Regions from separate parts of the Peribacillus sp. GL_122 genome, predicted to be linked through region 1. Evidence: predicted binding sites of a transcription regulator. Region 1 holds the regulator's gene; each other region holds the start of a gene.
What was found. Region 1 encodes LexA, which represses DNA repair genes until DNA is damaged. Its sites were predicted from a motif close to CGAACATATGTTCG; they were not measured.
Positions count from the first base shown of each region.

Region 1 (11,194 bases):
AAACAACCTCGAAATCGGTGACTGGAAAGTGCGAATGAAGACTAAATCGCCAAAAGACGCCTACCTGTTCACAGCACAATTTAACGAAAAGAATCCCATTACATTAAGTATGGCCGGAAAAGTTAAGCAAAAAGATGCAAAATTTTTAATAAAGAATCCAATGAATGATAAAAAAACGCCAATCAGCACAACATTTTTGGTTCATTTAGTAGATGAAACCGGTAATGAAATTAGTAGGAAAAGCTCTATTAAGGTAATGGAGACCGAAAATTTTACTGGTACCCTTCCAGAAGTGCCTAAGTCAGGTGTATATAATGTAACAATTGACGTCAAGGAAAAAAATGTGGATGGCAGTGAAAGAACCCGGACGCTGGTTCGTTCGGTTTATATCGAGAAATAGTGAAATGCCTTCTCTTATTGAGAAGGTATCAAATTCGAAGAAAAGTCAGTTTTCCGGCTTGAGCGTCGTGAATTTCTTCAATCAGGTAGGGTTTCATCCATTAAAATCATGGTTCGGGATAAGAGCATTCCGAACCTCCTTTTTTTACTAAATGAATACCTTTTCTTAATTGAAAAGGTATTTTTGGGGTAATGTTTAATGGTATGGTTAGCTTGGGAGTTGGTGATTCAGCCAAAGGAAACATTCAGGTCGTAATTGTTAAAATAGATATTAATTTGACGGATCCTTCGATGAGGATAGAAGCAAGTCGGGCTCCTTGTAATACTAGAGATTGATGAATTGCAGCGAGAGACAAAGGGTTTAATCTGTCTTATGATAAGTGCCTCTATAAGACAAAATACCAGTTTTAAGTGCAGCATAATTGCCAATGCTTGCATAGCCATAAAACCAGCCCATGAAAATCCCTGCAACCAAGTGATTACGATGACTGATGAAAATGGAAATGAATAAGCCAAGACCCAAAGCGATGGTAGGGATGAATTTTGGCTGAATATGAAAAATGACCTTAATAAGTTGAGTAAGAATCATGATGATCGGAATGGCTATTACCGCATCCCAAAAGTTTGTATGGATGGTTGGGAAGTCCATAATTTCACCACCTTAAATTGTAGTTTTCAATATTAATTTTCACTTTTTATCAAGGCTTTATACAATAATAAATAAATTCATATTTAAAACTAATAAATAAAAGGTTATGCAACCAGGTTTTGAAGATTTTCAGAGTTCAATTTTAAAGCCATCAATCCATATAATTATATGGATTGATGGCTTTTTCTGGTTGGCAGCGGGAATGGTTTAATAATACACGGAGCGAGCCAACATAAGTATGTTTATCTATAGTAAAAATAATGAACGAAATATCGGACTCATTTTTGATGGACAAGCTGTAACCTTTCTCATGGTTAAGAATACGATATGAATGAAAATAAACAGTAAAAAATAAAGTAATACCTATTAATGGGAGGTTCTATTGAGCAAGGAAACATTTATTAAGGAAATTGCTCCTTATGCCCAGAAAATTCAAAAGGAATTTAATATTTTACCTTCTGTTGTCATTGCACAAGCTTGCTTGGAGAGTGGATATGGGACAAGCTTATTAGCAAATCAAGGAAAAAATATATTCGGTACAAAAGGTGACTTTAAGGGTGAGTCTGTCATTATCCAAACAATGGAATACGTCAACTATGTGCCCGTTCAAGTATGGAACAAATTCAGAAAATACCCATCTTGGGAAGAAAGTCTTCGAGATCTTGCCAATCTATACGTAAAGGGGACGTCATGGAATAGAAGCCTATATACATCTGTCATTGGAGAAAAAGATTACAAAAAAGCACTCAAAGCAATAATCGATGCGGGGTATGCCTCGGATCCGAAATATACAGAAAAACTGGTGAACCTTATCGAAACAAGCGATTTAACTATATATGATGCAAGCAATGAGGAGGTTTATCATATTGTCAAAAAGGGGGATTCCATCTCTGCGCTTGCAAAAGCATATGGTTCTACACAAGTGCAGATTCAAAAGTGGAATGACTTGGTCGATCTTAACCTTATTAAAGTGAACCAAAGATTAAGAGTGAAATGAATTTTAACTGAGAGCGGTATTTTTTAACGCTCTCCTTTTTTATTTGAATGAACTTCTTGCCAAAGTACTTACATCCGTTATAAAAGATGTGATATTCCCATGAAAATGGATTCTATTAAAAAAATATATCAAAACCTACTCTTCCATATGCATATTGAGAGAATTCAGGACATAAATTAAACAAACAAAAAAAGCGCGGTTAGCGCTTTTAGTGTATTTGTCTATATAAGCCTATTACTTTTCCAAGTATCGAAACATCTCGTAAAATAATTGGTTCCATATTTGAGTTCTCAGGCTGAAGCCTTATGTAATCCGGTTCCTTAAAGAATCGTTTTACAGTGGCTTCATCATCTTCCGTCATGGCCACGACGATATCTCCATTATTGGCATTGCTTTGTTGTTTGACGATGACATAGTCTCCATCATGAATTCCAGCTTCGATCATACTTTCACCCATGATTTCCAGCATGAATACATGGTCATCATGTGGAACCATGCTTTCGGGAAGCGGAAAGTATTCTTCTATGTTCTCGATGGCCGTTATGGGCATGCCCGCTGTTACTTTTCCAAGTAACGGCACGTTCACGACATTGGCTTTGGGAATATTGTTCGCTTCCTCCGAATTCATTATTTCAATGGCCCTTGGCTTGGTTGGGTCACGTCTAATCAGGCCTTTACTTTCCAGGCGGGATAAATGTCCGTGTACTGTTGAACTTGATGCAAGTCCCACTGCTTCGCCAATCTCCCGTACGGAAGGTGGATACCCTTTTTGGCGAACCTCTTCTTTAATGAAATCAAGAATATCTTGCTGCCGTTTTGATAGTTTAGTCATTTGTGCACCTCTTCCCCAATGTTCTTTGCTATATTATAGCATGGCCCCCAACTCTATACAAACATAAGTTCGAATTTTGTTGTTGACTGAAACAAACGTTCGTATTATAATTTGATCATAACATACGAACGAACATTCGCTTTGGAGGGATATTTATGAAAAAATTATACAAAAATTATATTTATACGATTCTATTAGCGGGATCAGTATTCATCTTTTCAATTTTATTCTCTTGTACATTGAACAATGATCAAAAAAATGATTTCCTTTCTATAGAAGTAAGTGAAGGTGACACCCTATGGGAAATTGCCGAAGAATATGAAGAAGCAAATTTGACAAAAAAAGAATTCATTGGTTGGATAGAAGAGCATAATGGAGTCAGAGCGGATTCGATTAAACCTGGTCAAGTCATCGTCATTCCAGTAAAAGGGGAAGAACTTGTTCAGAATTTGGCCAGTGAGCAGTAAGCAGTGAAGGTAGGGTATTATGAAAGCGGTAATCTATTGTAGGGTCAGCACAGAAAAAGAGTCACAGGAAACATCATTGGCAAGGCAAGAAGATGAATTAGTCAAATTGGCAGAAAAGATGGATGCTGAAGTCATTTCCATAATAAAAGAACAGGCAAGTGGTTATGAGTTGAATAGGGATGGCATTTTTGACATGCTCGAACTATTTAAAACCAAAGAAGCTGAAGTACTATTAATCCAGGACGAAACAAGACTGGGAAGAGGAAATGCCAAAATAGCCCTTTTCCATGTCATCCTTAAAGAAGATGTGAAAATTTATACGCTCTCACACGATGGGGAACTTGAGCTATCTGATTCGGATGCGATGGTCATCCAGATAGTCGGAATTGTAGAAGAATATCAAAGGAAACTACATAATCTTAAAATAAAGCGCGGGATGATAAGGGCCGTTGAAAAAGGGTATCGTCCTCAAAAAAATCTTCAGAATCAAAGGAATTCCACTGGAAGGGACCGTAAGGAGATTCCTATAGAGGAAATTATTAAACTTCGAGCCAATGGATTGACATTTGCAGAAATCGCAGCAACTTTAAGGGGCTTTGGATACAATGTTTCTAAGGCTACGGTGAACAGGCGTTTCCTCGAACATCAACTGAATACACTGGAAAGTCAATCATAGAACTTGTAATTTCGCTATTTTTTTAATACCATGACAATATCCGCAGATTATGAAGGAGCGAAATTATGTTATCAAAAGAAAAATTAGCCCGTATTAATGAACTTTCTAAAAAGGCAAAGGCTGAAGGTTTGACGGAAGTTGAGGCAAAAGAGCAAACCCAATTGAGAAGTGAGTATTTGGAAACATTCAGAAAGTCCATGACCAATACGTTGGAGCATGTGAAAGTCGTGGATCCAGAAGGTAATGATGTCACTCCTCAAAAGATAAAAAATATAAAAGAAAAAAGAAACTTACATTAATAAAAGCTTGGATTCTTCTGATGGAACATTCCATTTGAGGATTCTATTAGCATTTTGGAGTAAAATGAGAGTGCATTCATGTATGTATTCTCCTATTTAGTTTAATCTAAATAGGGGACTTCTCTTATTTCTAGAAAATTGTAATATTGGGGCAGTAAATAGTGATTTTAGTTGTGATATTAAGCTTGTCACTATAATATAAAGAGGTACATTACAGGAAGGGATGTTTTTACGATATGTTAGATAAATTAGATGCACTTTCTATTAATACGATTCGTACATTATCGATTGATGCAATTGAAAAGGCTAATTCTGGCCATCCAGGTATGCCAATGGGTGCGGCGCCGATGGCGTATAAACTATGGACAGAATATATGAACCATAACCCGAAAAATCCAGATTGGTTTAATAGAGACCGCTTTGTTCTCTCAGCTGGTCATGGGTCTATGTTGTTATACAGCCTTCTTCATCTATCGGGCTATGGCTTATCTATCGATGATTTGAAAAGCTTCCGCCAATGGGGCAGTAAAACTCCAGGACATCCTGAATACGGACATACGGCTGGTGTAGATGCAACTACTGGGCCGCTTGGACAAGGTATCGCTATGGCAGTCGGAATGGCAATGGCAGAACGTCACTTGGCAGAAAGCTATAACCGCGATTCTTATAATGTGGTCGATCATTATACATATAGTATTTGTGGAGATGGGGATTTAATGGAAGGTGTTTCTGCAGAAGCCGCTTCATTAGCTGGACATCTACAACTCGGAAGACTTGTTGTTTTATATGATTCTAATGATATTTCCCTTGACGGAGACTTAAGTCAATCATTTAGTGAAAGCGTAGCAGACCGGTTCAAATCTTATGGATGGCAATATATCCGCGTTGAGGATGGGAACGATCTTCAGGAAATTGCTAAAGCGATTGAAGAAGCGAAAACCGATGATGCACGCCCAACATTAATCGAAGTGAAAACAGTTATTGGTTACGGTTCACCAAACCGTTCAGGTAAATCTGCTGTTCACGGCGCTCCGCTTGGTGCAGATGAGCTGAAATTGACAAAAGAAGCATATAAATGGACATTCGAAGAGGACTTCTATGTTCCGGAAGAAGTGTATTCACACTTCAATGAAGCTGTTGTTGATGCAGGCGCTCAAAAAGAAGAGGCTTGGAATGAATTGTTTAAAAATTACAAAGAAGCACATCCTGAGTTAGCAGAGCAATTGGAGCTTGCCATCAAAGGTGAACTGCCTGCTGAATGGGATCAGGAAATTCCAGTCTATGAAGAAGGTAAGACATTAGCTTCCCGTGCTTCAAGTGGGGAAGTACTAAATGCGATTGCCAAAAAGGTCCCTAGCTTCATTGGGGGTTCTGCAGATTTAGCCGGATCGAATAATACTGCCATAAAAGGTGAGACAGATCTATTACCTGGTAATTACAGTGGCCGTAATATATGGTTCGGTGTACGTGAATTCGCTATGGGTGCGGCTTTAAATGGAATGGCACTTCATGGTGGATTAAAAGTATACGGAGGAACATTCTTTGTATTCTCTGATTATCTACGTCCTGCCATAAGAATGGCAGCACTAATGGGACTGCCTGTAAACTATGTGTTCACTCATGACAGCATTGCTGTAGGGGAAGACGGACCGACTCATGAGCCAATCGAACAATTAGCATCATTGCGCGCAATGCCTAACCTAGGGGTAATACGTCCAGCTGATGGCAATGAAACGGCAGCAGCCTGGAAAGTGGCAATGGAGTCAACAAATAAACCAACTGCTCTTGTACTGACTCGTCAAGGCTTGCCAACAATAAAAGACACTTCCGAAACTGCGTATGAAGGTGTTTCAAAAGGTGCTTACATCATCTCTGCTTCTAAGAAAGAAGTAGCCGATGCATTACTTCTTGCGACTGGTTCCGAAGTGAACTTGGCTGTGGAAGCACAGAAAGCTTTAGCGAACGAAGGAATTGATGTTTCGGTAATCAGCATGCCATCATGGGATCGTTTTGAAACTCAATCTAAAGAATATAAACAAAGCGTAATCAATCCGGCAGTGAAAAAACGTCTAGCTATCGAAGTGGCTTCACCATTTGGCTGGGATCGTTATGCAGGTGATGAGGGTGAAATATTGGCCATCAATCATTTTGGAGCTTCTGCACCAGGCGGTAAAATCATGGAGGAATTCGGTTTCACTGTAGAAAATGTAGTTGCTCGAGTTAAGGAAATGCTTAAATAATAGTAATGGGGACTGACACCAATTGGATTGGTGTCAGTTTTTTTACCAAATACAATCCTATATTATATTGAATGTGTTCCTATTCTAAAGGATATCTTCCATTCGACAAAAAAAGAAGAAAATTTCTCCAACAAACAACATATCTTTTTAGTTTGTCAATATATAATGAGAATAAATAAATTTCGTTTAAATGTGTCAGTTAAAGGGGAAAGTCATCAATAGTGGAAAATAGTGGAGAGGGTCCTGGTGGTTAGATATTTTCGTGACCAAAATAGGAGAGCTAGGAGGCATTGGCTGATGAGAACCTATCAAATTTATTTAATCGAAGATGAATTTGCCCATCATTATTATGGAAGAGAAAAGCTATTTTTCAATTTGTTTTTGGAGTATATTCAAGCAAGGGGCAGACTGAAGAGTATTTTGCAAAAACAAATCGAATATGTCACCAAAACAGTCCCGATTAACCAGTTGCAGGTAGCTATTGAACAACGTTTGCAAAAAAAGATGAATTATTGGACTCAAAATGGAAAATACTATTTAGAAAAAACAAACGGAACAAGTAAAGCCGTTTTAATCATTCAAAATGAGTCCATTACTCTTAAAGCTGAAGGAGATTATGAAGCGGAGACCGCTTTCTTTGAAAGTATTCGAAAATATGAAGCGAGTTTTCTGGCCATTGATTTCGAACATGAAAAATACGGTTGGTTAAAACCGATAAAAGAAAGAAAATTTGTCTAAATGGGGGACTTTTCGGTAGCGGGTATTGTATAATAACCTTTGGTCTAGTACACTGATGTTAGACAACATGAAGGAGGAAATAGTATGTGGGTTTACATTCTAGTTGGCGTACTGGCATTGATTGCTGGAGTAGTGCTGGGATTTTTCATCGCTCGTAAATACATGATGGATTACTTAAAGAAAAATCCGCCAATTAACGAACAGATGTTGAAAATGATGATGATGCAAATGGGTATGAAACCATCCCAAAAGAAAATTAATCAAATGATGAGCGCCATGAATAAACAACAAACAAAATAAGATAGCATGAAACTTTGATATATCAATGTTCTTGGAAGATTGGATGCAAAATTTTATATAATATCGAACTGGTTGATCCATTTAGACTGAATTCTTCCACCGATTTTATATAAAATTTTGGTTTATCTTTCATTTTTGTTTCTTAAGCCACTTTTTCTGAATGAATGATTCAGTAAAGGTGGTTTTTGTTTTGGAAGGAAATCTAAATGTGAATGTAAAAAATAAAAATCTTTTCTCTTAATCTTTTTTATTTAAGCACTTAGACAATAGAGAGTTAGTTAATATATAAATTTGATTAAAGGTAAGCATCCAAGTAATCGGGTGTTTTTGATTTGAATGAACTTTATAAATAGAAGAGCAATTAACCTGAATTGGTCGAGTGCTTATTTTTTATTTAGGGAATTTTTTACACCAGGACCTACTTCCTCGACAGCCCCCATTGGCTTATGGCTAAAAACACATAATCCGTGGGTTATTTGGAATCTTTTAATGAATCAAGCTCAAGTCAGAACCGCAAATGTCTGAAGTTGTAACTTTTACGATAATATCATCTGAAGTTTTGGTATAGGGGTATTTAACTTCTTTTGGGTTAATAGGTGATAATAAGGTTTCAAAAGGTTATTATCATCCTCAGGGTAAAAGTGAGCAATCTAGGTTAATCTATCGGCATATACAGCATTGAATCTTTCTCAACAATGAGATATCTCTCTAAAAATCATTCCCTCTTTCCTTTGTGTAGGGGGGATTTCATTAAAACAATAAATTAATCAACACAGTTGAGGAAGCTGTTGAGTTTTTTGACTTGACTTTATCAACTGTAAATATTATTATTACAGTAATCTTCTTGAGGAGGATGCGAAAAGTGAATAGTGATTTTACAATAGCTGTGCATAGTTTGGTCTATTTAGCTTATCTACCAGATCATATGGCAAGCAGTGAGTCTATCGCAGAAAACGTTTGTACAAACCCGGCAAGGATTCGAAAGATGATGAGCTGCTTAAGAAAAAAAGGATTTGTTAAAACTAAAGAAGGTGTTGGCGGAGGCTATATTCTAGACTGTAACCCTGAAGAGGTAAGTTTGGCAGATATTTATATAACTGTTTCACATGGGACATTGAAACCAAAGTGGTGTACAGGTGATCCGGAGAAAAAATGTGTCATATCTTCCAATACCCAGATAGTCATGAATCAAATATTCGATGAAGCTGAATTATATTTTGAAAAATATTTAGAAGATATAACTCTCAGCACTTTTTTGGAAAAAATTAAACAATGTCCGTGATATTGATTTAGTTTTTTCTTTGCACTAAATGTATATTTTATTATTACAGTTAATAACTATAGTTTGAATATCAAATGAACATAAAAGGGGTGTTATGGAAATGGTTGAAAACGATCAGCTCAAAAATGGGGATTGGGTACAGGGAAAATCAAGAGATGGGGAACTTATCCATGGTTTCATTGAAACGGTAAGTGATAGTCGAGAAATCGTTAAAGTGAATGTGGTGGAAAGTGACAATGAAAAAGCGGTTGGGAAATCGATTTGGATTCCGAGTAAATGGACTGAAAAACTGCCGGATCTAGAAATCAGTAACGAAAATCATCTTTTGACCTTAATTGATTTAGCGTTACTTTCTAAAGATGAAACATGGTTTATGGAGTTATCCGGTAAATTGGAATCCATCAAAATCCATCCGAAAATAAATGCGCGGAAATCAGAGTTTCTTATCCCGGGTAATAGAATCGCTAAACTTGATTTAAATAGATGATGAGTAAAGACCATAAATATTTCGGATAATACAAGGAGGAAATGATCATGACAATAGAACATGTAACAGATGATAATTTTGCTAGTGAAATCAAGGAAGGTTTAGTATTGGTTGATTTTTGGGCACCGTGGTGCGGTCCGTGTAAAATGATTGCCCCAGTGCTTAATGAAATTGATGTTGAAATGGGTGATCGGGTTAAAATCGTAAAACTTAATGTGGATGAAAATTCAGATACGACAAGCGAATATGGAGTGATGGGAATTCCAGCTCTAATTCTATTCAAAGATGGAGAAAAGGTAGATCAAGCTATTGGCTTCCAGCCAAAAGAAGCCATTTCGGCATTAATCACAAAACATGCAGAATCATTATCATAATATGCGGATGTATATTGTGAATTAAGGACTTATACCAACCAACATGGTGGGGAAGCAAATGGAGGATTACTAAATGAATTCTAAATATACACCATTATTTGAATCGTTCAATATAGGAAAGAAATTAGAAGTGAAAAATCGATTGGTGATGGCGCCTATGACAAATTTCTCTTCTAATCCTGACGGGACTGTAACCGACGCCGAAGTTAACTATTATGAACGTAGGTCAAGTGGGGTCGGCATGGTTATAACGGCATGTACTTACGTGACGGCTAATGGCAAAGGTTTTCATGGGGAATTTGGCGGAGATCAGGATGAATTGATACCTAGTTTAAGTCGTTTGGCATCAGCGATTAAAGAAAAAGGTGCAAAGGCAATTCTTCAGATTTTTCATGGCGGACGTGAGGTTCCACCGGAATTAGTAAATGGCGATGTAGTCAGTGCAAGCAATATCCCATCGGAAGGCGAAGGGAAAGTAGTTCCGCGTCCACTAGCTGAAAAGGAAATAGAATCGATCATTCTCGACTTTGGTGAAACCACACGACGGGCCATTGAAGCGGGATTTGACGGTGTCGAGATTCACGGTGCAAATGGTTACTTACTTCAGCAATTCTTTTCGCCTCATTCAAACCGGCGTGAAGACAAGTGGGGCGGTTCCCTTGAAAAGCGTCTGACTTTTCCATTAGCGGTTGTGGATGAAGTGAAAAAGGCTGTTGCTGAACATGCAAAGGATCCGTTCATCGTAGGATATCGTTTTTCACCGGAGGAGCCTGAAACACCAGGAATCACCATGGATGATACACTTGCATTAATTGATGGGCTTGTAACAAAAGATCTTGATTATCTTCATGTATCATTAATGGATTTCTGGTCGAAAGCAAGAAGGGGAGCCGAGGTTGACAGACCTCGGATGGAAATTATAAAAGAACGTATCGGAGATCAAGTACCTGTCATTGGTGTTGGTTCCATCTATACAGCGGATGATGCGATCAAAGCACTGCAATCGGGGGTTCCGTTAATCGCATTAGGCCGTGAAATCATAATCGATCCTGAATGGGTACAAAAAGTGGAACAAGGCAGGGAAGCAGAAATCGTGACAAAAATAAACAAGGATAATCAGCAGCAACTTGATATTCCAGACCCATTATGGCAAGCGATCATCCACTCTCCAGGATGGTTTCCAGGGATTGAATAAATAGACGTCATATATTAGTGAAATAAAAAATGCATAATGGTGTTCAAAACCATTATGGAATGAATATACTTGGAAAAAATAACCCCGGACAACGGACACACATATAAAAGTGTTCCTTGTCCGGGGTTTTTATGTTTATGGAAGGATCATTTAGATGAGTGGAGTATTTTCAAATTCAATCCTTGAAAAGAATGAATAACTGAGTATTCTATTTCCAAGCTTTTTCGGAAAATGACAAAGGGGAAAGACTTAGGAATTT
Region 1 is NZ_CM174415.1:2,100,751-2,111,944, forward strand. It holds gene AC3ISB_RS10205 (esterase/lipase family protein) at 1-400, shown strand, start outside; gene AC3ISB_RS10210 (hypothetical protein) at 761-1,048, opposite strand; gene AC3ISB_RS10215 (glucosaminidase domain-containing protein) at 1,431-2,045, shown strand; gene lexA (transcriptional repressor LexA) at 2,254-2,877, opposite strand; gene yneA (cell division suppressor protein YneA) at 3,033-3,344, shown strand; gene AC3ISB_RS10230 (YneB family resolvase-like protein) at 3,364-4,020, shown strand; gene AC3ISB_RS10235 (DUF896 domain-containing protein) at 4,086-4,319, shown strand; gene tkt (transketolase) at 4,556-6,559, shown strand; gene sirA (sporulation inhibitor of replication protein SirA) at 6,857-7,297, shown strand; gene AC3ISB_RS10250 (YneF family protein) at 7,382-7,597, shown strand; gene AC3ISB_RS10255 (RrF2 family transcriptional regulator) at 8,460-8,879, shown strand; gene AC3ISB_RS10260 (IDEAL domain-containing protein) at 8,980-9,366, shown strand; gene trxA (thioredoxin) at 9,414-9,740, shown strand; gene AC3ISB_RS10270 (NADH-dependent flavin oxidoreductase) at 9,814-10,935, shown strand.

Region 2 (11,194 bases), 2.5 Mb from region 1:
GCCATCACCTCGGCATGCTTCACAACGGCCGCCCTTCACATTGAAACTGAACCTTCCTTTTTTATAACCGCGGATTTTCGCTTCATTAGTCGAGGCAAATACATCACGAACATCATCGAATACACCCGTGTAGGTAGCTGGATTCGATCGTGGGGTTCTGCCGATCGGTGATTGATCAATATCAATGACTTTATCTAAATGCTCAATTCCCTTGATCTCACGGAAATCGCCTGGTCTGGCTTTTGCCCTATTCAGCTTTTGAGCCAACGATTTATGGAGGATCTCATTCACTAATGTACTTTTCCCTGATCCAGAGACTCCTGTAACGGCTGTAAAGACTCCAAGTGGGAATTTCACATTAACGTTTTTCAAATTATTTTCCTTGGCACCTTTTATTTCAATGACACGGCCATCATTTTTCCGGCGTTCCAATGGCAATGGAATGAATTTCTTCCCTGCTAAATATTGGCCCGTTAAGGATTTAGGGTTATTCATGACCTCTTCCGGAGTACCAGCGGCCACTATTTCCCCTCCATGCGCTCCTGCTCCAGGACCAACATCAATCAAATAGTCCGCAGCAATCATCGTATCTTCATCATGCTCGACAACAATCAGGGTGTTCCCGATTTCGCGCATATTCTTCAATGTTTCGATCAATCGATCGTTATCCCTCTGATGCAGCCCTATTGAAGGTTCATCCAAAATATAGAGTACTCCCGTCAATCGGGAACCGATCTGCGTAGCCAATCGTATACGCTGCGCTTCACCGCCTGATAATGTTCCCGCTGCCCTGCTCAACGTCAAATATTCCAAACCTACATTAGCCAGGAAACCGAGCCGCTCACGAATTTCACGTAAAATCAATCTCGCAATTGCAGCTTCCTTTTCAGTCAAATCAAGCTCATCGAAAAATACTAACGCATCTTCCACTGATAAAGCTGTCGTTTCACTTATATGGACCCCTTGAATGAGCACGGAAAGACTCTCTTTTTTTAATCGATGACCCTTACAGGTCGGACAGTGATGTTCTGACATATATTTCTGCATTTGCTCACGAATATAGTCTGAACTCGTCTCCTTGAAGCGCCTTTCGATGTTTCTTAACACTCCTTCAAAAGGAATATATCCTTCTTGCACTCTTCCAAAATCATTTTTATAGCGGAAATAAATCTTATCTTTACCTGAACCAAGCAAGACCTTATCCATCTTCTCTTCCGGTAAATCTTTAACGGGCACATCCATATCTATCCCATAATGGTTGGCTACCGCTTCAAGGAGCTGCGGATAATATTGAGAACTCGTCGGCTCCCATGGTGCAATCGCATGTTGGCGGAGGCTTAATTCGTTATTCGGGATGACCAGATCACGGTCCACCTCAAGCCTCGCCCCCAAGCCATCACAATCTGGGCATGCCCCAAATGGGCTATTGAAGGAGAACATTCTCGGCTCTAACTCTTCAATCGAAAATCCGCAGTATGGACAAGCATGATGTTCACTGAACAGCAGCTCTTCCTCACCCATGACGTCAATGATGACTTTGCCTTCGCCAAGCTGCAAAGCACTTTCCAATGAATCTGCGAGCCGCGCCATGATACCCTCTTTAATGACGATCCGGTCTATGATGACTTCAATTGAATGCTTTTTATTCTTTTCGAGAGTGATCTCCTCGCTGAGATCATGCATTTCCCCATTCACACGAATGCGGACATATCCTTGTTTCTTAACTTCCTCCAAGACTTTTGCATGTGTCCCTTTTCTGCCCGAGACAAGCGGTGCCAATACCTGAAGCTTGGTTCGCTCAGGGTAATCAAGAATGCGGTCCACCATTTGCTCAATCGTTTGTGAGGTGATTTCAATATTATGGATCGGACAGGTCGGCCTGCCGACCCGTGCAAATAACAGCCTTAAATAATCATAGATCTCCGTAACAGTCCCTACGGTTGAACGAGGATTTCGACTGGTCGTTTTCTGGTCTATGGAAATGGCTGGTGACAAACCTTCGATCGCATCGACATCCGGTTTATCCACTTGGCCTAAGAATTGACGAGCATAAGCGGATAGTGATTCTACATAACGTCTTTGCCCTTCTGCATAAATCGTATCAAAAGCCAAGGAAGACTTTCCAGATCCGGATAATCCGGTCAGTACAACAAGTTTGTCTCTCGGTATCGTGATATCAATATTCTTTAAATTGTTGGCCCTGGCGCCTTTTATCACAATTTTATCCATTGCCATGTTTCGTCACCCTTCCGCTTTCAACTCTAGTAATAAATCACGCAGCTCGGCAGCTCGCTCGAAATCCAGTGCCTTTGCCGCTTCCTTCATTTCTTTTTCCATGCTCTCCATCACTTTTAAACGCTCTTTTTTAGGGAGCTTCGCGAGGCTTGGCGCAAGGTCTTCTTTATACTCTTCGCCTTCTTCGGCTACATGAGTCGCCCTTATGGAGTCACGGATATCCTTTTGAATGGTTTGAGGCATTATTCCATGCTCTTTATTATAATCTTCCTGGATTTCACGGCGCCGCCTCGTTTCATTGATGGCAAGTTCCATCGAATTCGTGATGCGGTCTGCATACATGATGACGTGACCGTTGGCATTACGGGCTGCACGGCCCATTGTTTGAATAAGCGAACGTTCTGAGCGAAGGAACCCTTCCTTATCGGCATCCAGAATGGTCACCAACGACACTTCCGGTATATCCAGGCCTTCCCTTAAAAGGTTGATTCCAACGAGTACATCATATTTGCCCATTCGAAGTTCCCGGATGATTTCTATCCTTTCCAAGGTCTTCACTTCCGAATGAAGATATTGGACCTTGATGCCGATTTCCTTTAAATAATCAGTTAAATCTTCGGACATCTTTTTCGTCAAGGTCGTAATGAGCACACGCTCGTTCTTTTTGACGCGCTCCTGTATTTCACCGATCATGTCATCTATCTGCCCTTCAATCGGCCGCACTTCTACCGTCGGATCCAGCAATCCGGTAGGACGGATGATCTGCTGAACCATTTCTGGCGTATGTTCGAGTTCATATGGTCCCGGAGTTGCAGAAACGAATATGGATTGATGTACCTTTTTTTCAAATTCTTCAAATCTTAGCGGGCGGTTATCTTTTGCAGACGGCAGACGGAAGCCATGATCGACGAGCACTTGCTTCCGCGCCTGATCTCCATTGAACATTCCGCGGATTTGCGAAAGGGTTACGTGTGATTCGTCCACGACCAATAGGAAGTCCTCTGGAAAGTAATCCATTAAAGTGTATGGTGTCGCACCTGAGGGACGAAGGGTTAAATGGCGGGAATAGTTCTCGATCCCTGAACAAAAGCCCATTTCCCGCATCATTTCCAAATCATAACGGGTCCGCTGCTCCAAGCGCTGTGCTTCAAGGAGTTTTTCATCTTCCCTTAATTCCTTCAATCGCTCTTCCAGTTCCGTTTCGATATTTTGAATGGCTATCCGCATTTTCTCTTCGCGGGTTACGAAGTGGGAAGCCGGGAAAATCGCGATATGTTCCCGTTCACCAGTAATTTCACCAGTCAGGGCATCGACTTCACGGATGCGGTCAATCTCATCCCCGAAAAACTCGACCCGTACGCAATGTTCATCACGTGAAGCCGGGAAAATTTCGACCACGTCGCCGCGAACGCGGAAGGTCCCCCGTTGGAAAGCAATATCATTCCTCTCATATTGAATATCCACGAGTCTGTGCAGCAAGGCATTCCGGTCTATTTCCATGCCTGTTCGGAGGGAAACAACCATCTCCCGGTACTCTTCAGGGGAACCGAGCCCATATATGCACGAAACACTGGCAATGATGATGACATCTTTCCTTTCGAACAAAGATGAGGTTGCCGAGTGACGCAGTTTATCGATTTCATCATTGATGCTTGCATCTTTTTCGATGAATGTATCCGTGGATGGAACATAAGCCTCTGGCTGGTAGTAATCATAATAGCTAACGAAGTATTCAACGGCATTATTAGGGAAGAACTCTTTGAACTCACTGTAAAGCTGCCCTGCCAACGTTTTATTGTGGGCAATGACAAGAGTCGGTTTATTGATTCTTTGAATCACATTGGAAACGGTGAACGTTTTCCCTGTCCCCGTTGCCCCCAATAGCGTCTGCATTTCCTTGCCTTCCTTAATCCCTTCGACCAGCATTTCAATCGCTGCCGGTTGATCTCCTTGAGGAGAGTATTTTGAGACTAACTCAAACTTATCCTTCACCAAGCATAGCCTCCTATTGAAATATTTTTATATGAAAACGGGACATGCCTATATCCCTTCTATTTATTCCGGTTTAATAAAGCATATATACACATTCTACCACATTAGCCTTAAAACAAACCAGCAATAAGCGAACATCCATTCTATTTTTGTTTTATGGACTTCATGATGTGTTGAGGGGAATGACATGTTTGAGTACAAAAAAAGCACCTTTAGTGTCAGGCGCTCTTGGATGTACGTTTCATCATTCTTTTTGATAACCAAAATCCCACTGTCAGGGATAAGGCATCGACGATGATCAATAAGTTTGTATGCGTATAACCTTTATATGCAGAAGCTGTAATCAAGGCAACAGTTAAAACAAGGCCCACGACATTGTTATAGGTGACTCTTGAAAATAGCATGACAAGAAGACAAGGAAGGAAAAGGGCAGAAAGAATTTTAATCATTTTTTCATCTCCTTTATAAGAGAAAAATAGAGTAGTTTCAGTTTAAATGATTATCAAGTTTTTTGCCAATCAATTTCCTACTTGATTTTCAAGGCATCATCAGAAGAGCATTCCACATATCCTCCAATTATGCCCATAAAAAAAAGAGGCAAACCCCTTTAAAGGGAAGTTTGCTTCTTTTCAGCCCACTCAATATGGATCCGCTTCATGTCCTTTTCTAACGGCGTCCTCAGGGTTATCCGTCCCACCCAGAGGTTTTGAAGAGTCCGTATGTTCAGAAGCCGCGGCCAGTCCCTCTTTCAATCTGCGGCCATACTCTTCATCGGCCTCTTCGGCAAGAGCTATCATTTTTTCCTGAATGCGCTTGTCGGCAGGAGCCAATGCCGCCACTAAATTGGAAATTAAATCGTCTTTTTCCCAATCCTCGAATTCACGGAATGTTTCACCAGCCTGTTTCGTATTGTTTTGGCGATCGATTGTCTCACGAACAAGTTTCCCTTCCACCATAGGTGTATACTCCTTGCCCGTCTGCTTGGCTTCTTTCAAGCCGCCGACAGTTGATGGTTCGTAGTTGATGTGGGGGCTTTGGCTGCCTCTGCCAACTTCATATTGCATCTGTCCGCCAGTCTGATTCGTGGCTGTTGGTTTCTTTGGAGCATTAATCGGCAATTGCAGATAATTCGCACCAACACGGTGGCGCTGTGTATCGGAATAAGAGAATGTACGTCCCTGTAACATCTTGTCATCAGAAAAGTCCAGTCCATCCACTAGGACACCGGTGCCGAATGCAGCCTGTTCGACTTCAGTGAAATAGTCTTCAGGGTTTTTATTCAAAACCATCGTACCAACATGCAGCCATGGGAACTCATCTTTCGGCCAGATTTTCGTATCATCCAGCGGATCAAAATCCAACTCAGGATGATCATCATCACTCATGATCTGTACGTTGAGATCCCATTCAGGATAGTCCCCGCGTTCGATCGCTTCATATAGATCCTGTGTGGCATGATTGAAATTCGTAGCTTGAATTTCATTTGCCTCTTGCTGTGTCAGGTTCTTGATCCCTTGTTTCGGTTCCCAATGATACTTGACAAGCACCGCTTTCCCTTCCTCATTGACCCATTTATAAGTATTGACCCCTGACCCTTGCATCATGCGGTAGTTAGCTGGAATGCCCCATGGGGAAAACACAAAGGTAATCATATGGAATGTTTCAGGTGAGCTCGAGCAAAAATCGAAAATCCTCCTGCCGTCCTGAATGTTCGTGACCGGATCGGGTTTGAAGGCATGAATCAAATCCGGGAATTTCATGGCATCACGGATAAAGAAAATTTTCAGGTTATTGCCTACAAGATCCCAGTTTCCATCCTCCGTATAAAATTTAACCGCAAATCCCCTGGGATCACGTAACGTTTCCGGGGATGTCCCTCCATGAATAACAGATGAAAATCTCACGAATACCGGGGTTTTTTTACCTTCTTCCTGAAAAACCTTCGCTCTCGTATATTTTGAAATAGGCTCTTCCCCCGCTTTACCGGTCGGAACGAAATAACCATGTGCACCTGCACCACGGGCGTGCACCACCCGTTCAGGGATACGCTCCCTATCGAAGTGGCTGATCTTTTCCAGGAAATCATAGTTCTCAAGTGTACTAGGTCCTCTGTTTCCTACAGTTCTAAGACTCTGGTTATTCGTTACCGGGTGCCCTTGCCTGTTCGTTAATGTTTCTTTCGATTCATCATTTGGTTTTTTGGATTTATCAGACAAAAATATCCCTCCTCTGTTAATAAAAGCCATAATACTACTATACTTTCCCCTTTTCCCTATATTTCACTCTTCAATCTTCAAATTTAATTGAAATTAGTTAAATTCCCCCTATATATCGCTGATCATATGTTTATGCCATTAACAACTGGTGTAAATCATATAATGATAAGAAAGCTTTGAAGCATTTAGTAGAAACATGGAGGAAGCATACCCATTTTTGTATATGACAACAGCGCTCCATTATAATGAACTAAGGATAAAAAATTCAAAAAGCGGGGTGCCTTCATTGGCCGAATCAATTTTAGGAAGACTTAGCAGGATGATGACTGGAAAAACCGGTCGTTGGGTTGTCATTGCTGTATGGATAATTGCAGCAATCGCATTAACCTTCACATTGCCTGCCGTAAATGATCGAACAGCAAATAATGCCGCAGACTTGCCCGAAGACTCACCTTCTGTCATGGCTGATGAACTTATTAAAGAAGAGTTTCCAAAATCCTCTGGATTACCTGCCCTCCTTACATGGCATCGGGAAAGTGGACTGACAGAGGCCGACTTGGCTGAAATCCAGTACCTTTCCAAAGAACTGACAGATAACCCATTGACACAGCAATCTTTTTTACCGCCGCTTCATGAAATTCCGTTGCCTGCTCTTCAAGGATCGGTTTCAGAAGATGGAACGACTTTCGTACAGCCGCTTTTCTTTAAAGAAAAGACCGAGACTGAAATTCTCGAAAAAAATCTTGAAAGCATTAATGAGCAAGTATCGGAACGCATTGGATCGGACCCATTCAAGGTCCCGACAGATTCAGATGAATTATCCCTTCGAGTGACAGGCCCTGTAGGGATATCCGTCGATGCAACCGGTTTATTTTCAGGTGCTGATTTCAAATTACTATTAGCGACAGTAATACTTGTACTTGTCGTCTTATTACTCATTTACCGCTCCCCGCTTTTAGCCATCATTCCTCTAATCGGAGTAGGCTTCGCCTATATTGTCACGAGCCCTATTCTTGGATTCATGGCAGACCATGGTTGGATTACAGTCGATTCACAGGCAATTTCAATAATGACCGTATTATTATTCGGTGCCGGAACGGATTATTGTCTATTTTTAATTTCTCACTACAGAAGTGAATTAAGGAATCATGAAAGCAAACGGAAAGCCATGATCGCCGCATTTAAAGATTCATCAGGCGCCATTGCGATGAGCGGACTTACGATCGTCATCTCCCTGCTAACATTGCTTGTAGCCAAATACGGAGCCTACCACCGTTTCGCTGTACCATTCAGCTTGTCCATTTTAATCATGATGCTGGCAGCTTTAACACTTGTACCGGCATTGCTTTCTGTATTCGGAAGGGCTTCCTTCTTCCCGATCGTTCCGCGTACTCCTGAAATGGAAGAAGCACGGGCTAAGAAAAAGGGAAAAGCCGTCAAAAAGCATAAAGATGGCCGCATCGGTAAATGGCTTGGTCATATCGTCACGACCAAGCCATGGACTGTCATTCTTACATGCCTGATCATCTTCAGTGTTTTAGCTGGATATTCTTCACAAATAAAATATTCATATGATATTCTCTCTTCCTTCCCTGAAGATATGAACTCCCGTGAAGGCTATTCTGTTATTTCCGACTCGTACTCACCGGGCGAACTGGCACCAGCCACAGTGGTTATCGATACGGATGGTGAAGATATCGATTTAGCGCCGGCATTAGAGAGGATGAATATTGTTGAAAGTGTTTCCGATCCAGTCACAAGTAAATCCAATAAAGATCTGCAATCCTATGAGGTCACATTCAACTTGAACCCATATGCTATCGAGGCCATTGATTCCATTCCGGAAATCCGCACAATGGCGGAGAAAGAATTGAAGGCCGCCAATATATCTTCCGTTGACGAAAAGGTTTGGATTGGCGGGCAAACTGCGACGCAATTCGATAAAAAGGATACCGTAAAATCCGATGAGTTCATGATCATCCCGATCATCATCGTCCTGATTTCCCTGCTCCTCTTAGCCTACTTGCGATCTGTGTCAGCCATGGTGTATTTAATGGGGACAGTAATTCTCTCATTCTTTGCAGCAATGGGCTTAGGTTGGATAATCCTGCACTATTTCATGGGTGTCGATGCCATAGAGGGAACAATTCCACTTTATTCTTTCGTATTCCTGGTTGCGCTTGGAGAGGATTATAACATTTTCATGGTTTCAAGCATTTGGCGTAAGAAAGAAACGATGCCAATCCAGCAGGCCATCAGAAAGGGCGTTGCCGAAACAAGCGGTGTCATCACTTCGGCCGGAATAATCTTGGCAGCGACTTTTTCCGTTCTAGCCACACTTCCGATTCAAGTATTGGTTCAATTCGGGCTCATTACTGCTCTTGGTGTGTTAATGGACACATTCATTGTGCGCCCGTTCCTTGTTCCTGCAATCACCGCCCTACTTGGCCGCCGTGCTTTTTGGCCGAGTAAAGTGACTAATCAAGAAGAGAAAGAACATGTCAATTAATTAAGGTGTCAGCTTTATTCTCCTTTCTAAGAGAAAACCCTGTGCTCCATAAATGCACAGGGTTTGAGTTTGTAGACAAAGGGGTTTTACCTAAAATTTTAAAACAAAGTTGATTGGAACGGAAGGTGCGAGACTCCTGCGGGAAAAGCGCGCCGAGGAGGCTCCCGGACCGCCCGCGGAAAGCGAGTGCCTGGAGTGGAAATCGACGTTCGAGGTTTTATAAACCTTCATAAAAACTGAGACAAACTTGATTTTCATCGAGTTTGTCTACAGTCTGAAAACCCTGTGCCCAATAAAATGCACAGGGTTTTTCATGTTTTCAAAATTAAGGAAAACTTTCAGTTGACACTATTGCTTCCACCTCTTATAATTGCATTAAGTTAAGATATCTCAAATTAAAGATATATAAATTCAAGATTAATAATCAGGAGGAATAAACATGACAAATACAAAATGGACAGTCGACCCGACTCACAGTGCTATTGAATTTTCCGTAAAACATATGATGATCGCAAAAGTAAAAGGAAGTTTTAATAAGTTCGATGCAAGCATTCTAGCAAACCCATTGGATCTAACAACTGCAGAAATCGATTTTACCGTTGATGTGGCCAGTATTGACACACGCAATGCAGACCGGGATAATCACTTGCGTTCCGCTGACTTCTTTGATGTAGAAAACAATCCTACTTTAACATTCAAATCAACAAAAATCGTGAAGACGGATGAAGATGAATACGATGTAACCGGAAATGTGACTCTTAATGGAATCACACAAGAAGAAACTTTCAGCATCACCTTCGAAGGCCAAGGGAAAGATCCATGGGGAAATGAAAAAGCTGGATTTAGCGGAAAAGGGAAAGTCAAACGCAGTGATTATGGGCTAACCTATAACGCGGCATTAGAAACAGGCGGCGTACTGATCGGCGATCAAATCACGCTTACCATTGAAATCGAAGCAGCTAAAGAAGCTTAATGAAAAGAAGCAGCAGCCATCCCTAGGATGACTGCTGCTTTCTACATTTATCGGATTTACGAATTCCTCGTTTTATATAGTAAATAAATGAAGTATGGTGCCCCGATGCTCGCTGTGAAGACACCAGCCGGTATTTCCAAAGGTGAGAATAAGGTCCGTCCAATTAAATCCGCCACCATAACCAGGATGCCACCAAGCAAAGCTGAAGTGGGCAGTAACACTCCAAAACTCGAGCCAACCAGCCTTCTGGCCATGTGGGGTGCCATTAATCCCACAAATCCTATTCCGCCGGCAAATGCCGTGGAACCACCAATCAAGGCCGTGCTGATCATCAATAATGCAAACCGCTGTTTTTGGACATGTCCCCCAAGCCCCGTTGCAAGGTCATCGCCTAGCTCCTGTAAATTAATATTCCTGGCATACAGGAAGGCTATTAACAGGAATAGAATCGTCCATGGTGCCAGTACAGCGATATTATTCCAGGTGGAGTTAGACACTGACCCCGTGATCCAAAGGTTGGCCTGGCTCGCTTGATAGACTGGGCCAAGAATCATCATCATCGTAGTGAGTGCCTTCATTAAAGCCATCACCCCAATCCCGATCAACACAAGCCTTATCGGGGGAACTCCATTTTTCCAGGCTAAAGAATAAACAAGAAAGGCCACGACCGTCGCCCCAATGAATGCAGCTAACGGCAGCCAATTGATGCTCACCGTTAAAGAATGATTCTTATCGCTAAAAATGGCCAGGAATCCAACGACCGCTACAGTCGCTCCTCCTGTTATCCCCAAGATATCCGGCGAAGCAAGCGGATTTCGAATCATCCCTTGAAGGATCCCTCCTGCTACTGCAAGGCCCATCCCTACCAACAGGGCAACAATTATTCTAGGCAGGCGGAAAGATTGGATAATAAGCCGATCGCTCTCCGTCCCCCCTCCGATAAAGACCTGGAGGACACTTAACGGATTTATATTCATTTCACCCACTCCAGTACTGATCACAAACACTAGTGAAGTGACTAAAAATAATATGAAAATCACGATCATAGCTTTTTTATCCATCAAGAATGATATTTTTTCATTAAATAAACGAAAGCTCTTATATGACTTCATCGGCCGCTGAACCCCTTTCTAGCTATGTAAATAAAGAATGGGGTCCCGATTATGGCTGTCATGACTCCAACAGGAACTTCTCGAGGCATCAGGATATACCTGGATATGACGTCGGCTGCAATCAAAAGCACCGCCCCGAAAAGTCCAGAGAACGGAA
Region 2 is NZ_CM174415.1:5,421,222-5,432,415, forward strand. It holds gene uvrA (excinuclease ABC subunit UvrA) at 1-2,235, opposite strand, end outside; gene uvrB (excinuclease ABC subunit UvrB) at 2,242-4,227, opposite strand; gene AC3ISB_RS26470 (CsbA family protein) at 4,446-4,676, opposite strand; gene AC3ISB_RS26475 (catalase) at 4,866-6,473, opposite strand; gene AC3ISB_RS26480 (MMPL family transporter) at 6,730-8,952, shown strand; gene AC3ISB_RS26485 (YceI family protein) at 9,392-9,925, shown strand; gene AC3ISB_RS26490 (FecCD family ABC transporter permease) at 9,982-11,037, opposite strand; gene AC3ISB_RS26495 (FecCD family ABC transporter permease) at 11,034-11,194, opposite strand, start outside.
Region 2: a site for LexA is predicted at 4,359-4,372, ahead of uvrB (excinuclease ABC subunit UvrB). Genes of this name have one in related genera too.

Region 3 (11,194 bases), 1.7 Mb from region 1:
TCTTCAGACGAACGTTCACGGACAATCAAGCCATTCTGCTCCATTCGTTTCAACATGGGGGTAAGCGTTCCTGAGTCGAGGGCAAGGAGCTCCCCTAGTTTTTTTACTGTAAGTGTATCCTGTTCCCATAATAGAAGAAGAACAAGATATTGAGGATATGTCACTTCGAGTTTATCAAGCAGCGGTTTATATTTCTTCGTCATTTCCCTTGAACTTGCATAAAGCAGGAAACATAATTGGTCTTCCAGTACTTTTTCTATTTTACTTTGCATCATATCACCAGCTAATTGAAGTCCATCCGATATGAAAGCATATCGAACTTATCTTTAATATAATCGTTATACTTTATAAAATAAAGGAATATCAGCAAGGAATGGTCTTCCTGAACGGAAAAAGGGAGCCAGCCCTCTTAAAACTTAAACTGCCCCCTGTTCTTCATTTATAGTTCTTCCAGTTCAGATTGCTTTCACCCAATAGTTCTTCGAATGATTTATTCTTCTCCCGACGCTTTCTTTCTTCGCGTTTTTTTTCTTCTTCCGCTGCCCTTTTTTCTTGTTCAGCCTCATTAAGTTCCTTTTGCTTTTGACGAAGCTGGGACATGATATCTTGATTGATCATATCACCAAGTTTCAATGAAGATGAATCTTTATCTTGGTTTTTGCTTTGATTTTGATTTCGCTGCTGTTTCTTTTTCACCCTTAAAACCTCCTGGCCATTTATGAAATTATTATATCACGACTGCCGTTTTCCTCGTCATGGTTTTCAAACAGTGTTTTCCCATTTCCCTCATGGTAAAATAAAGAAAATCAACCGAGGAGGACCTCTCATGAAGAAATGGTGGTTTACACTGGCTGGAATCCTATCGTATATCATCGGCGTCGGCATTTATTTTTCCAATCGGATCATGTACATGAAAAAGAAGGAAGATGATTTTATCCAGAATCGTGAAATCATGGCTAAACGCCTGATCACGGAGGATTTTGATAATCTGCCTAAAACGGAAATTTGGGTATCGTCACCATCCGGATATTCCTTGAAATGCTTGTTTATCGAACCGCATGATACTAATAAGTGGGTGGTCATTTCTCATGGTGTGACGGAGAACAAAGTCAATTCGATTAAGTACATGAATATTTTTCTTAAGCGGGGCTTCAATGCTATCATTTATGACCACCGCCGGCATGGGGATTCCGGTGGCAAGACGAGCAGTTATGGACATTATGAAAAATTCGACCTGAAGGCCGTAATCGATGAATTGAAAAGACGTAAAGGTCCCGACCTTCATATTGGCATTCATGGAGAATCCATGGGGGCTGTAACCCTGCTTTTATATGCCGGAATGCTTGAAGATGGTGCTGATTTTTACATTGCCGACTGTCCATTTTCAAATTTCGAGGATCAGATCAAACACCAGCTTAAACATGTAGTCCCACTTCCCTCTTGGACCGTGTTTCCGCTTGGGCGTACGTTCATCAAACTCCGGGATGGGTATTGGACCAATGAAGTATCACCAATCGATTATATGAAAAATATCCGAAACCCCGTGCTCTTCATCCATAGTGAAAACGACAGTTTCATTCCCGCTTACATGACAGCGGAATTATATGCAGCAAAAGAGGGCCCAAAGCAGCTGTACATCGCTAAAAAAGGGGCCCACGCTCAATCTTATAATGAAAATCCAAAAGAATATGAAGATCAAATCGATCAGTTTTTAAAACTTGTCTGAGAAGAAAGAGAGGGAATCCAAGATTCCCTCTTTGCTTCATTTAGATTTTATTAAAAAAGCTCATCCTCGGATTTAAGATTTGATTCGGACTTTTTAATTGAAAGCTGTTCGCTTCCGGAACAAAGTCTATTTTCATGACTTCATCAAGAAAAATCATTTTTGATTTCTCCACATATAGAGGAATCCCGTTTGTTTCCACTTTTTCGGTACCTTCTTCAGGTTCGTTGACCCACCATAGCGCGGTCACACCACTTACCACGCAGCCACAGCCATCAGTATCATATTTCAACTGTAAATATCCTTCTTGTCCCTGTACTTTATCGACTATTTTCTCAGCCGCTGTTTCCGTCCATTCAATATACATGATTGCACGCCTCCCGATGTCTTTCCTTTCCCTATTATAAACGATAAAAACGCTTCTGTTAAAGAAACTGCCTGCTTCCTTTTGCAAGATCAGCCACACGAAGACCGTGCTAACAATGCCGATTCTCTTACGCCCCGTGATCCCTTTCATCACGATGCCGTTTCGAAAATGAAAGGCTGTCCCCTGGAACAGCCTTTCCGCTCATCATTCCATTATCCTTACATCCGCTATATCGGAAAGCCTGATATAGTGAACCTGCTGAAACCGATCAACGATATGAAGCTTTTGGGTGGGCTCATTATAATAATGGATCCTGCCGATTAACAGCTGATACCGGTTTCCTTCATAATGAGCAATCGTAACATCCTTTCTTTCCTCCATCGCTTCCCCCATTACCGCATTCATTTCTTCCAGTTGCTGCTCATCCAGGATGCGCTTCGTTTCATAGCCATCCTCCACCACCCAATCCCGCAGCATCTTCACATGCTCCGGTAACATCATCGATGTCCATTTGATACGGCCGCGATCACGAATCATTCTTTTCCCTCCCTTCAAAGTCACCCTTACGCCTTATGCCCACCAAGCAGCCTGCTTCGGTAAACGGCTGTACCCGCTTCCGTATACGAAACCGCACGCAATAACGATTTGGCTCCATATTTATGGCGGATTCGATCAACCGTGTAACTCAATTCCCGCTTCTTCCAGCGCGAAGCATCGAATAAAGTCAGCTGCATTTCGTTATCATCCACAATATTCGAGAGTCTGACCTCTATGCTCCGAACCGTTTTTTGCTTATAGTTCTCATGAAAAAGCTCCAGGCAAACTTTATATAACTCCATCGTAATGTTGGTAGGTTCGCTAATCGAACGCGAACGATGGAAACCTCCGCCAAACTCATCCTTGCTGTAACCAATGCTTAGGCTCACCGTTCTCCCTGCCTTGCGATGGGTGCGTGCCCTTCTTCCAACTTCTTCGCAAATTTCCAGCATGACCTGCTTTACCTCATGCTCCTCCTTATAATCCCGCAGCAGGATTTGACTTTTGCCGAAGCTTACCTGCCCTTCGATGATCGCTGCCCCCATATCGGATAAATCTATTCCCCACGCATGGTGGTAAAGCTGATTGCCCATAATTCCAAACTTCGCTTCAAGTAATTCAAGATCATAATTGGCAAGCTGCCCAACTGTAAATATCCCCATTCCATGAAGGGTTTTTTCAACGCGCCTGCCGATCCCCCACATTTCACGAAGCGGGGAAATCGGCCAAAGTTTGCTTGGCACATCCTCATACTTCCATTCGGCAATCCCTTTATGTTTGGCATCCAAATCAAGGCAAAGTTTTGCCATAAGCATGTTCGGTCCAATTCCAATTGCACAAGGGAGCTGTAATTCGCGTTCGATTTCATCCTTTATCTTTTCAGCTATCATCCGGGCATCTCCCCATAAAGAAGCGGCACCATCGACTTTCACAAAACTTTCGTCCACACTATATACGTGAATCGCTTCTTTGGGCACATAACGGTTGAACAAGCGGGTGATTTCCGTCGAAACCCTTAAATAGGTCGCCATTTTAGGTTCAACGACGACAATCCTCGGATCATTCGGGATCTCAAACATCCGCGACCCTGTCTTGATGCCAAATTCCTTCTTCATTTTTGGAGAAGCCGCGAGCACAATGCTCCCTGTCCTCTTCAAATCACCAACCACTGCCAGATAACAATCAAGCGGGTCCAGACCAAGCATGACTGCTGAACAGCTTGCATAAAAACTTTTCATATCGATACACATAATTGATTGTTTCGGCATCGTTCCATAATCCATCATTTCTTCACCCTAACAAGAATATACGTTCGCTTTTATTATATTCATAACTTTAACCGAATATACGTTCTTATTCAATGGAAGTTTTCATACAAATTTCTACTTTTTATTGTAATTTCCTTGAAAAATATAATCGATACTGAAAATGGATAAAATACCAAATTTAAACTCCATATCCAAATTGTTTTTTTAAAAGAGAATCATTAGTAGCTTGAATATTTTTTAATGGATCCTTATGCTCAGTTTTTTTAAATTCGTCCACCCTTTTCAACAGGCTTTCGTCCGCTTATATTTTAGTCTTACTGCTCATTTTTTGTAATGAAACTGTAACCAAATCTATGTCTAATTGTCATAATGGTATTGTAGGATAATATTGTTAAGAATTATAGAGAGATAGATAGAGAGGAAATGAAAATTATGAAGAAATGGATCGCTTCAGCTGCTGTTGCATCTGCCATGATGCTAACCCCACTGCAAGCCTTTGCAAATATTGGAGATCAAACCCTCAGACCCGGAATGACACACAGCGATGTCAAACAACTACAACAACTTTTAAAAACCAAAGGTTATTTCACATATACAGGTTCACTGACTACATATTACGGCACCTATTCTGTATCTGCAGTAAAAAAATTCCAAAAAGCCAAAGGGTTAACTGCCGATGGGATTGCCGGCCGAGGCACATTTAATGCGCTTGGTGTTTATAATGTCAATAATACAAGCCTGGTAAGCTATGCAAAAACCTTAATAGGCAAACCTTACAAATGGGGCGGGACGACACCGACTGGATTCGACTGCTCGGGCTTCGTCTATTATGTATTCCAGAAATCACAAGGAATTACCTTACCGCGTACAACATCATTGCTCTATTCCAATACAGGTTTAAAAGTATCTTCACCAGCTAAGGGCGATCTTGTATTCTTTGATACTTCTTCTGGAAGAACAGGAGTATCCCATGTTGGGATCTATATCGGAAATGGTCAATTCATTAGTGCTACGTCTTCTAAAGGAATAACCATCACGGATATGGATAATTCTTATTGGAAACCAAAATATTTAGGTGCGAAAACTTTATAAAATCAGGACAAGATCTTATTCTTGTAAGCGAATCCCCATAAAACAACCGGACAGAACCAAAGTGATTCAGTCCGGTTGTTTTATTTTATATATAATATTTCATCCGTTAAATCCTCTACTGTCACGATGAATGAAGAGTCTAAGTTTGAACGATTCATCATTTCGATATTATAAACATGCTCTAATGGTAAATGGACGACTTCGAGAACCATGAATCGCTGACTTTCCGCTTTGCTGACATGATTGATGGCAGCAGTGACCGCTCTTTGTTCGGCTAAGCTTTTTTCATCCGTCAAAACAAGAATCAGTTCCGCTTCCGCTTTCCCAGGAAATGATTTCTTCACCCCGCCCCGGTGCCATGGCTTCACTTTCATCCCGATTTCCAGGTCGGAATACTCGAGGTCATTACCATGTTGATCTTGAATATATGTATCATTGGTCACCTTATAATACGTCCCTTTAATCAAAATCCTTTTATCGTCCAGATCCGTAATGAAACCTTCTTCCCCCTTATCAATGACTTCCTCCATGTTCCAATCAGGAGATTGGCAGCTACCCAGAATAAGGGCAACGAATATAGAGATATAAAGGTTCACTATCATCTTCATACAAATCCCTCCTAATAGAAATAGACGAATTCCCCCTGAAATAGTTACCAAATTATTTAACATAGAAAACTTCGGTCATTTCAAAAAGGGGAATGTCATCGACATTCCCCTTTGCCTATCATTAGACCAACTTTCTCCTTTTCCGGTATCGAAGGTCTAGCCTACTTTTTAAAAAATGCTTTTTTTCCTAATGTTTCAGTGATCTTTGGAAACATGTTATACCATTTCCCAGCTAAATTCATCCAGCCAGGGAGATTGATTTCCCTCTTATTGGTCAGCATCGCCGCTACGATTTTGGCAGCGACATCTCCAGGCTTAAGCATGAATTTTTCAACATTCTTTAAGTATGTACCTGATTCATCCGCAATGTTAAAGAAATTCGTTTCTATAGGGCCAGGATTGACGGTAGTCACAAAAACATGATCATCCATCAGCTCGAGCCGAAGTGCGTTTGAATAACCAAGAACAGCGAACTTGGTCGAAGAGTACAATGTTGATTTAGGAGTGGCGATTTTACCGGCCTGTGAAGCTATGTTGATGATATGCCCCGCTTTTCTCTGCTTCATATACGGGAGAACCAGCTTTGTGCAGGCCATTAATCCAATGACGTTGACAGCAAACATTGCTTTCGTTTCATTTAATTCCGTATCCTGTGCTTCTTTAAATGTGCCGAAACCAGCATTGTTGACCAACACATCCACTTCTCCTATTTGCGCATGGATATCATTAAATACATTTGTCACCTGATCAGTATCTGCAACATCAAGCTTATAGGCATATGCATCAATCCCATATTGGGTGATCAGTTCATTCTTTAGCTGCAGTAATTTATCCAGGCTTCTGGCCAAGAGGACGAGACGGGCTCCCTGCTTTGCACTTTGAATGGCAACTTCCTTGCCAATCCCTCCGGAAGCACCGGTAATAACAATAACTTTGCCTTGCAACTTATTCAAAAAAGTGAGCCTCCTTGCGAACATTAAGCGATTGAATACAGAATGACCCCTGATTGGATTTCTGTTTCGACTTCACCCAAGTCTTCTAAATAGTCCAGCTGTCCGACCGTTTCCGAAAGTGTCAGGCCCACTTCCTGAAGGTATACTTTCGGAAAAAGCTGCTGACACACTTCAAAGGCAGATAAAGGCCTATCTTGAAGCATGCTTTTCACCTGCATGGCACGGTTATGCTGCCGCTCAAATCGATATTGAATCAAGTCGGCAACCGCATCTCCTTCCACTTCAGATCCATGTCCAGAGTAAACAGTGGATATGGAAAAATCCAATAATTTCTGAAGTGATGCATTATATTGCAGTAACGGACGAGGCCTCATGCCTCCGGGAAGTAAAGGTGGTTCCATTAATGGATTAGGTGAGATCTTGGCAAGCAAGTGATCGCCTGCGATCATGACACCGTCACTTTCCCGGTAAAAAGATAAATGGCTTTGAGCATGCCCTGGAGTCTCGATCACTTTCCAGCCTGGAAGACCAGGGAGCTCATCACCCTCAGCCAAATATCCTTGAAGCTTCCGTTCACTAAGGAAACTGATTTCGTCGCGATTATGGATCAGTTTATTTTTCAACTCTTCTGCCACCCCGAACTTTGTGGCATAATCAAGGAAAAAACGATTATGGGTTTCAAGGAATTCATCACTGATAGTCAGCCAGCGCTGATTGTTTTTGTGTCCATAAACCGGGATTTCCTTTTCAAAGAAATCGAGTGCACCAGCATGATCAGGATGATGATGGGTTAAAATGATTTGTTCGATATCAGTCAGTTTCAGACCCAAATCCCCAAGCCCGTTAGTCAGGGCTTCCTTTGATCGTTTTGTTTTCACTCCAGTATCGAATAACGTTAAAGCATCACCTTTAACTACATAAACATTCACATCACCCACTGCAAACGGCGTGGGCAAAGCAAGTTTTGCAATATCTCCATTCCAATTCGCCATAATCTTTTCCACCTTAGAAAATTATATTTATATAAATCTTTTTATACGCTAAACAAGATTCCTAGTACACTTATCATGTATAATTACCATTTTACATGTATTTTAAATCACTGTCATTATTTTCACATAATTCATGTCTACTTTTTATCGTCCTTGCATATATTATCATTGACAGAGTACTGATATATCCTTCATAATCACAAGTAATTAAAGACGGCGTGGCATTGATTAAGGCCAAGTAAATTTATGATGGCGTAAAGAGAGTGAAGCTCGGAATGTGCTGAAAGGCTTCATCGCCCCCTCATTATTGAACCTACCTTATGAGCCTTCAGGAAAACCTGACGTAATTCCCGCGTTAGAGGATTCAAGTGCAGCTTTTCTATTTATTTGTTATGGAAAAGTTGAACAAAGGTGGTACCACGGAAGCTAGACCTTTCGTCCTTTATTGGATGAGGGGTCTTTTTGTTTTTTAAAAAAAGGCCGAAAATTTAAAAGAAAAAGGAGCGGGAGATATGAAAAAAATCGCGTTTATCGGAGCTGGATCGATGGCAGAAGCAATCATTTCGGGGCTGGTGACCCAACAGGTAATTGAACCAGCAAATATTTTTGTAACAAATAAATCAAATGATGAACGGTTTGATTATTTAAAGAACCAATATGGTGTAACTGCCACAAGATCGCTGCAGCAATTAGTACAGGATGCAAGCCTTGTCGTACTGGCGGTGAAACCGAAAGATATTTTAGAAACGATGCAATCAATAAAAGAATACATTCGTGAGGAAATGCTGTTCATTTCCGTTGTTGCCGGGGTTCATACAACAAGCTTGGAAGGAATCGCCAACAAGCGGTTCTCGATCGTCCGTGCCATGCCTAATACATCGGCAGCTGTAGGAAAATCAGCAACGGCCCTTGCGGCTAACGGTCATACGAAAGACTCGCAATTACAAACGGCGATTACCCTTTTTGAAACGGTAGGTACGGTGGCAGTGGTCGAAGAAACCCAGCTAGATGCGGTAACAGGCTTATCAGGCAGCGGTCCGGCTTATATTTATTACTTAGTCGAGGCATTGGAAAAATCAGCAGAAAAAATAGGTCTCGATTCCGAAACCGCCAAGCAATTGATTCTACAGACACTGATGGGTGCGGCCGATATGTTACAGAAATCACCTAAAACGCCTGCCGTACTAAGAAAGGAAGTAACTTCACCAGGTGGAACGACTGAAGCAGGTCTGAAAGCACTTCAAGCACATCAAGTGGAAGAAGCATTCATTGCCTGTGTACAAGAAGCGACAGAGCAATCAAAGCGAATGGGCAATCAAATAAGTAAAGAACTAGCCAAATATGTAGTTTCGCAGTAAGCCGCATGATGATCGGCTGTTGCCTGGCCACTCCTACGGCAGCGGCCAGGCAACAGCCCTTTTTATGATCCGGACATCCTATAAAGGGTAATCCTTCCGGAGTGAGCGTTACTTTATAATCAACATATCATTTTCATCGAAACTCCAATCCTTTGAATACGCAACCTCCCAATAGTAACCATCGAGGTCTGAAAAATATCCGCTGTATCCTCCCCAAACAACATCCTGAGGTGATTTCTCGATTGTTCCCCCAGCCTTTTCAGCCTTGTTGATCACATCATCCACTTCTTCAATTGATTTAGCATTATAAGCGAGCGTAAGACCCGGGAAACCCTTTTTCTTAGGCGGTTCCTTCTCATTGATGTCTTTGGCCAGCTCCTCTAAAGGATACAAAGCAAGTTTCGTTCCGGCATTATTAAAAAAAACGATTGCGGGTTCGTCCTCTTTAATCGATGTACGAAACCCCAACCCGTCCCGGTAAAACCTTAATGATTCAGTAATATCCCTGACACCTAAAGTTATAATATTGATCCTGTTCATACTAGTCCTCCTTTTTCAATGTTTTAAGGGTAAATTCGACATCTGGATCACTTTTCCCTTTATAGCTTGATTGACCATCAGCCACACCATCACAAATGCTTCTTAAAGTTCCTAACAACGCTCCTTATGCAAATTACGTAGGAATTCCACTTTCTTTGCCGAATGAATACATGTTTTGTCATCTGTAAAGGAATTCCCTCATACTTATCGAATTCAACAACTAAAAGGGGGAATCTCGATGAATACAAGTGCAGTTGCCCGGTTACTGAATGTTTCCCATAGTACGATTCAACGCTGGGTCACCCAATTGAACATGGAAGTAGAACGGAATCAGCTTGGCCACTACCAGTTTTCGGAAGAAGACATTGCATTATTGAGAAAAATCCAAGATCAGCTGAACGAGGGCATCATTCTCCAAAAGGTCAGCATCTCAGAGAAAAAGATTAGAAAAGCAACCATCCAGAAACACTCCGAACCGGATAAAGAACATGATCAACTGCTAGAACGGGTCACCAGGCTTGAAAATGGTCTGAAAACAAAAGCGGACGATGTTGTATCCTATCAGCTTTTACAGCACAGAAGTGAAATGGAAGAAATGCACAAACTCGTTAAGAAACTCGAAGCCCGTATCGAAGCGTTAGAAACACCAATGGGTCAGCCGTTTGATTATTTCCTTGCGGCTGAAGAAGCTGCTGCCACTAAAAAGACGAAGAAAAAGCCATTCATAAAAATGATTTTTGGAAACAGAAAGAACGATAGTTCATCATGGAGCACAGCCGACAGCGATTAACATCGATTATCATTCAAGATGGATCATAAAAGCACCCCACGATAGCCATTTTTCTTATGCCGAGCATTTCTTCAGTAATAGGACCTGATCTAATTAATCACCCCAAAAATAAAAAGGCTCGACCCAAGGATTAATCTCACCTGGGTCGGGCCTTTTCTCATCTTAAATCAACACTGCACGGTCATTGAGCATTTTTTCGCCTTTGATGCGCTGGAATTCGTTAAGCAGTTTTTCAACGGTAAGCTTCTGCTTTTCAGCACCTCTTGCTTCAAAAATGATTTGTCCTTTATCCATCATGATCAAGGAATTTCCAAGATCGATTGCCTGTTGCATATTGTGAGTCACCATCAATGTCGTTAGCTTGTTCTTTTCGACGATTTCCTTCGTCAGATTTGTAACAAGCTCTGCCCTGGAAGGATCGAGAGCGGCTGTATGTTCATCAAGAAGCAGGATTTTAGGATCGGTGAAGGTCGCCATCAACAATGATAATGCTTGGCGCTCCCCTCCTGATAATAATCCCACTTTTGCAGTCATCCGATTTTCCAAGCCTAAATGAAGGGTACCCAAACATTCTTTAAAAAGTTCTTTCCGTTTTTTTGTCACCCCAAAGCCCAAACCTCTTCTATTGGTTCTGCCATAGGCAATCGCCATATTTTCTTCAATCGTCATATGTGGTGCCGTACCAAGCATGGGATCCTGAAAAACGCGGCCAATCATTTTAGCACGGGCATGTTCTTCAATGGCCGATACATTTTCACCATCAATGATGACTTCACCGGCATCAGGGAGAATTTTGCCGGATATCATGTTCATCAGCGTCGATTTACCTGCTCCATTACTCCCGATGACTGTTACAAATTCGCCTTTTGTCATCTGCAGTTCCAGATTCCCAAGGGCTAGCTTTTCATCTGGTGTCCCTTCGTTAAAGACCTTATAAATCTGATTTAACTGAAGCATATCCTTCTC
Region 3 is NZ_CM174415.1:3,762,865-3,774,058, forward strand. It holds gene AC3ISB_RS18150 (MarR family winged helix-turn-helix transcriptional regulator) at 1-272, opposite strand, end outside; gene AC3ISB_RS18155 (YqkE family protein) at 436-696, opposite strand; gene AC3ISB_RS18160 (alpha/beta hydrolase) at 827-1,726, shown strand; gene AC3ISB_RS18165 (iron-sulfur cluster biosynthesis family protein) at 1,767-2,090, opposite strand; gene AC3ISB_RS18170 (YolD-like family protein) at 2,295-2,627, opposite strand; gene AC3ISB_RS18175 (Y-family DNA polymerase) at 2,654-3,913, opposite strand; gene AC3ISB_RS18180 (C40 family peptidase) at 4,328-4,987, shown strand; gene AC3ISB_RS18185 (DUF3221 domain-containing protein) at 5,068-5,595, opposite strand; gene AC3ISB_RS18190 (SDR family NAD(P)-dependent oxidoreductase) at 5,757-6,548, opposite strand; gene AC3ISB_RS18195 (MBL fold metallo-hydrolase) at 6,572-7,540, opposite strand; gene proC (pyrroline-5-carboxylate reductase) at 8,053-8,898, shown strand; gene AC3ISB_RS18205 (VOC family protein) at 9,007-9,438, opposite strand; gene AC3ISB_RS18210 (MerR family transcriptional regulator) at 9,677-10,228, shown strand; gene AC3ISB_RS18215 (ABC transporter ATP-binding protein) at 10,391-11,185, opposite strand; gene AC3ISB_RS18220 (ABC transporter permease) at 11,160-11,194, opposite strand, start outside.
Region 3: a site for LexA is predicted at 3,968-3,981, ahead of AC3ISB_RS18175 (Y-family DNA polymerase). Genes of this name have one in related genera too.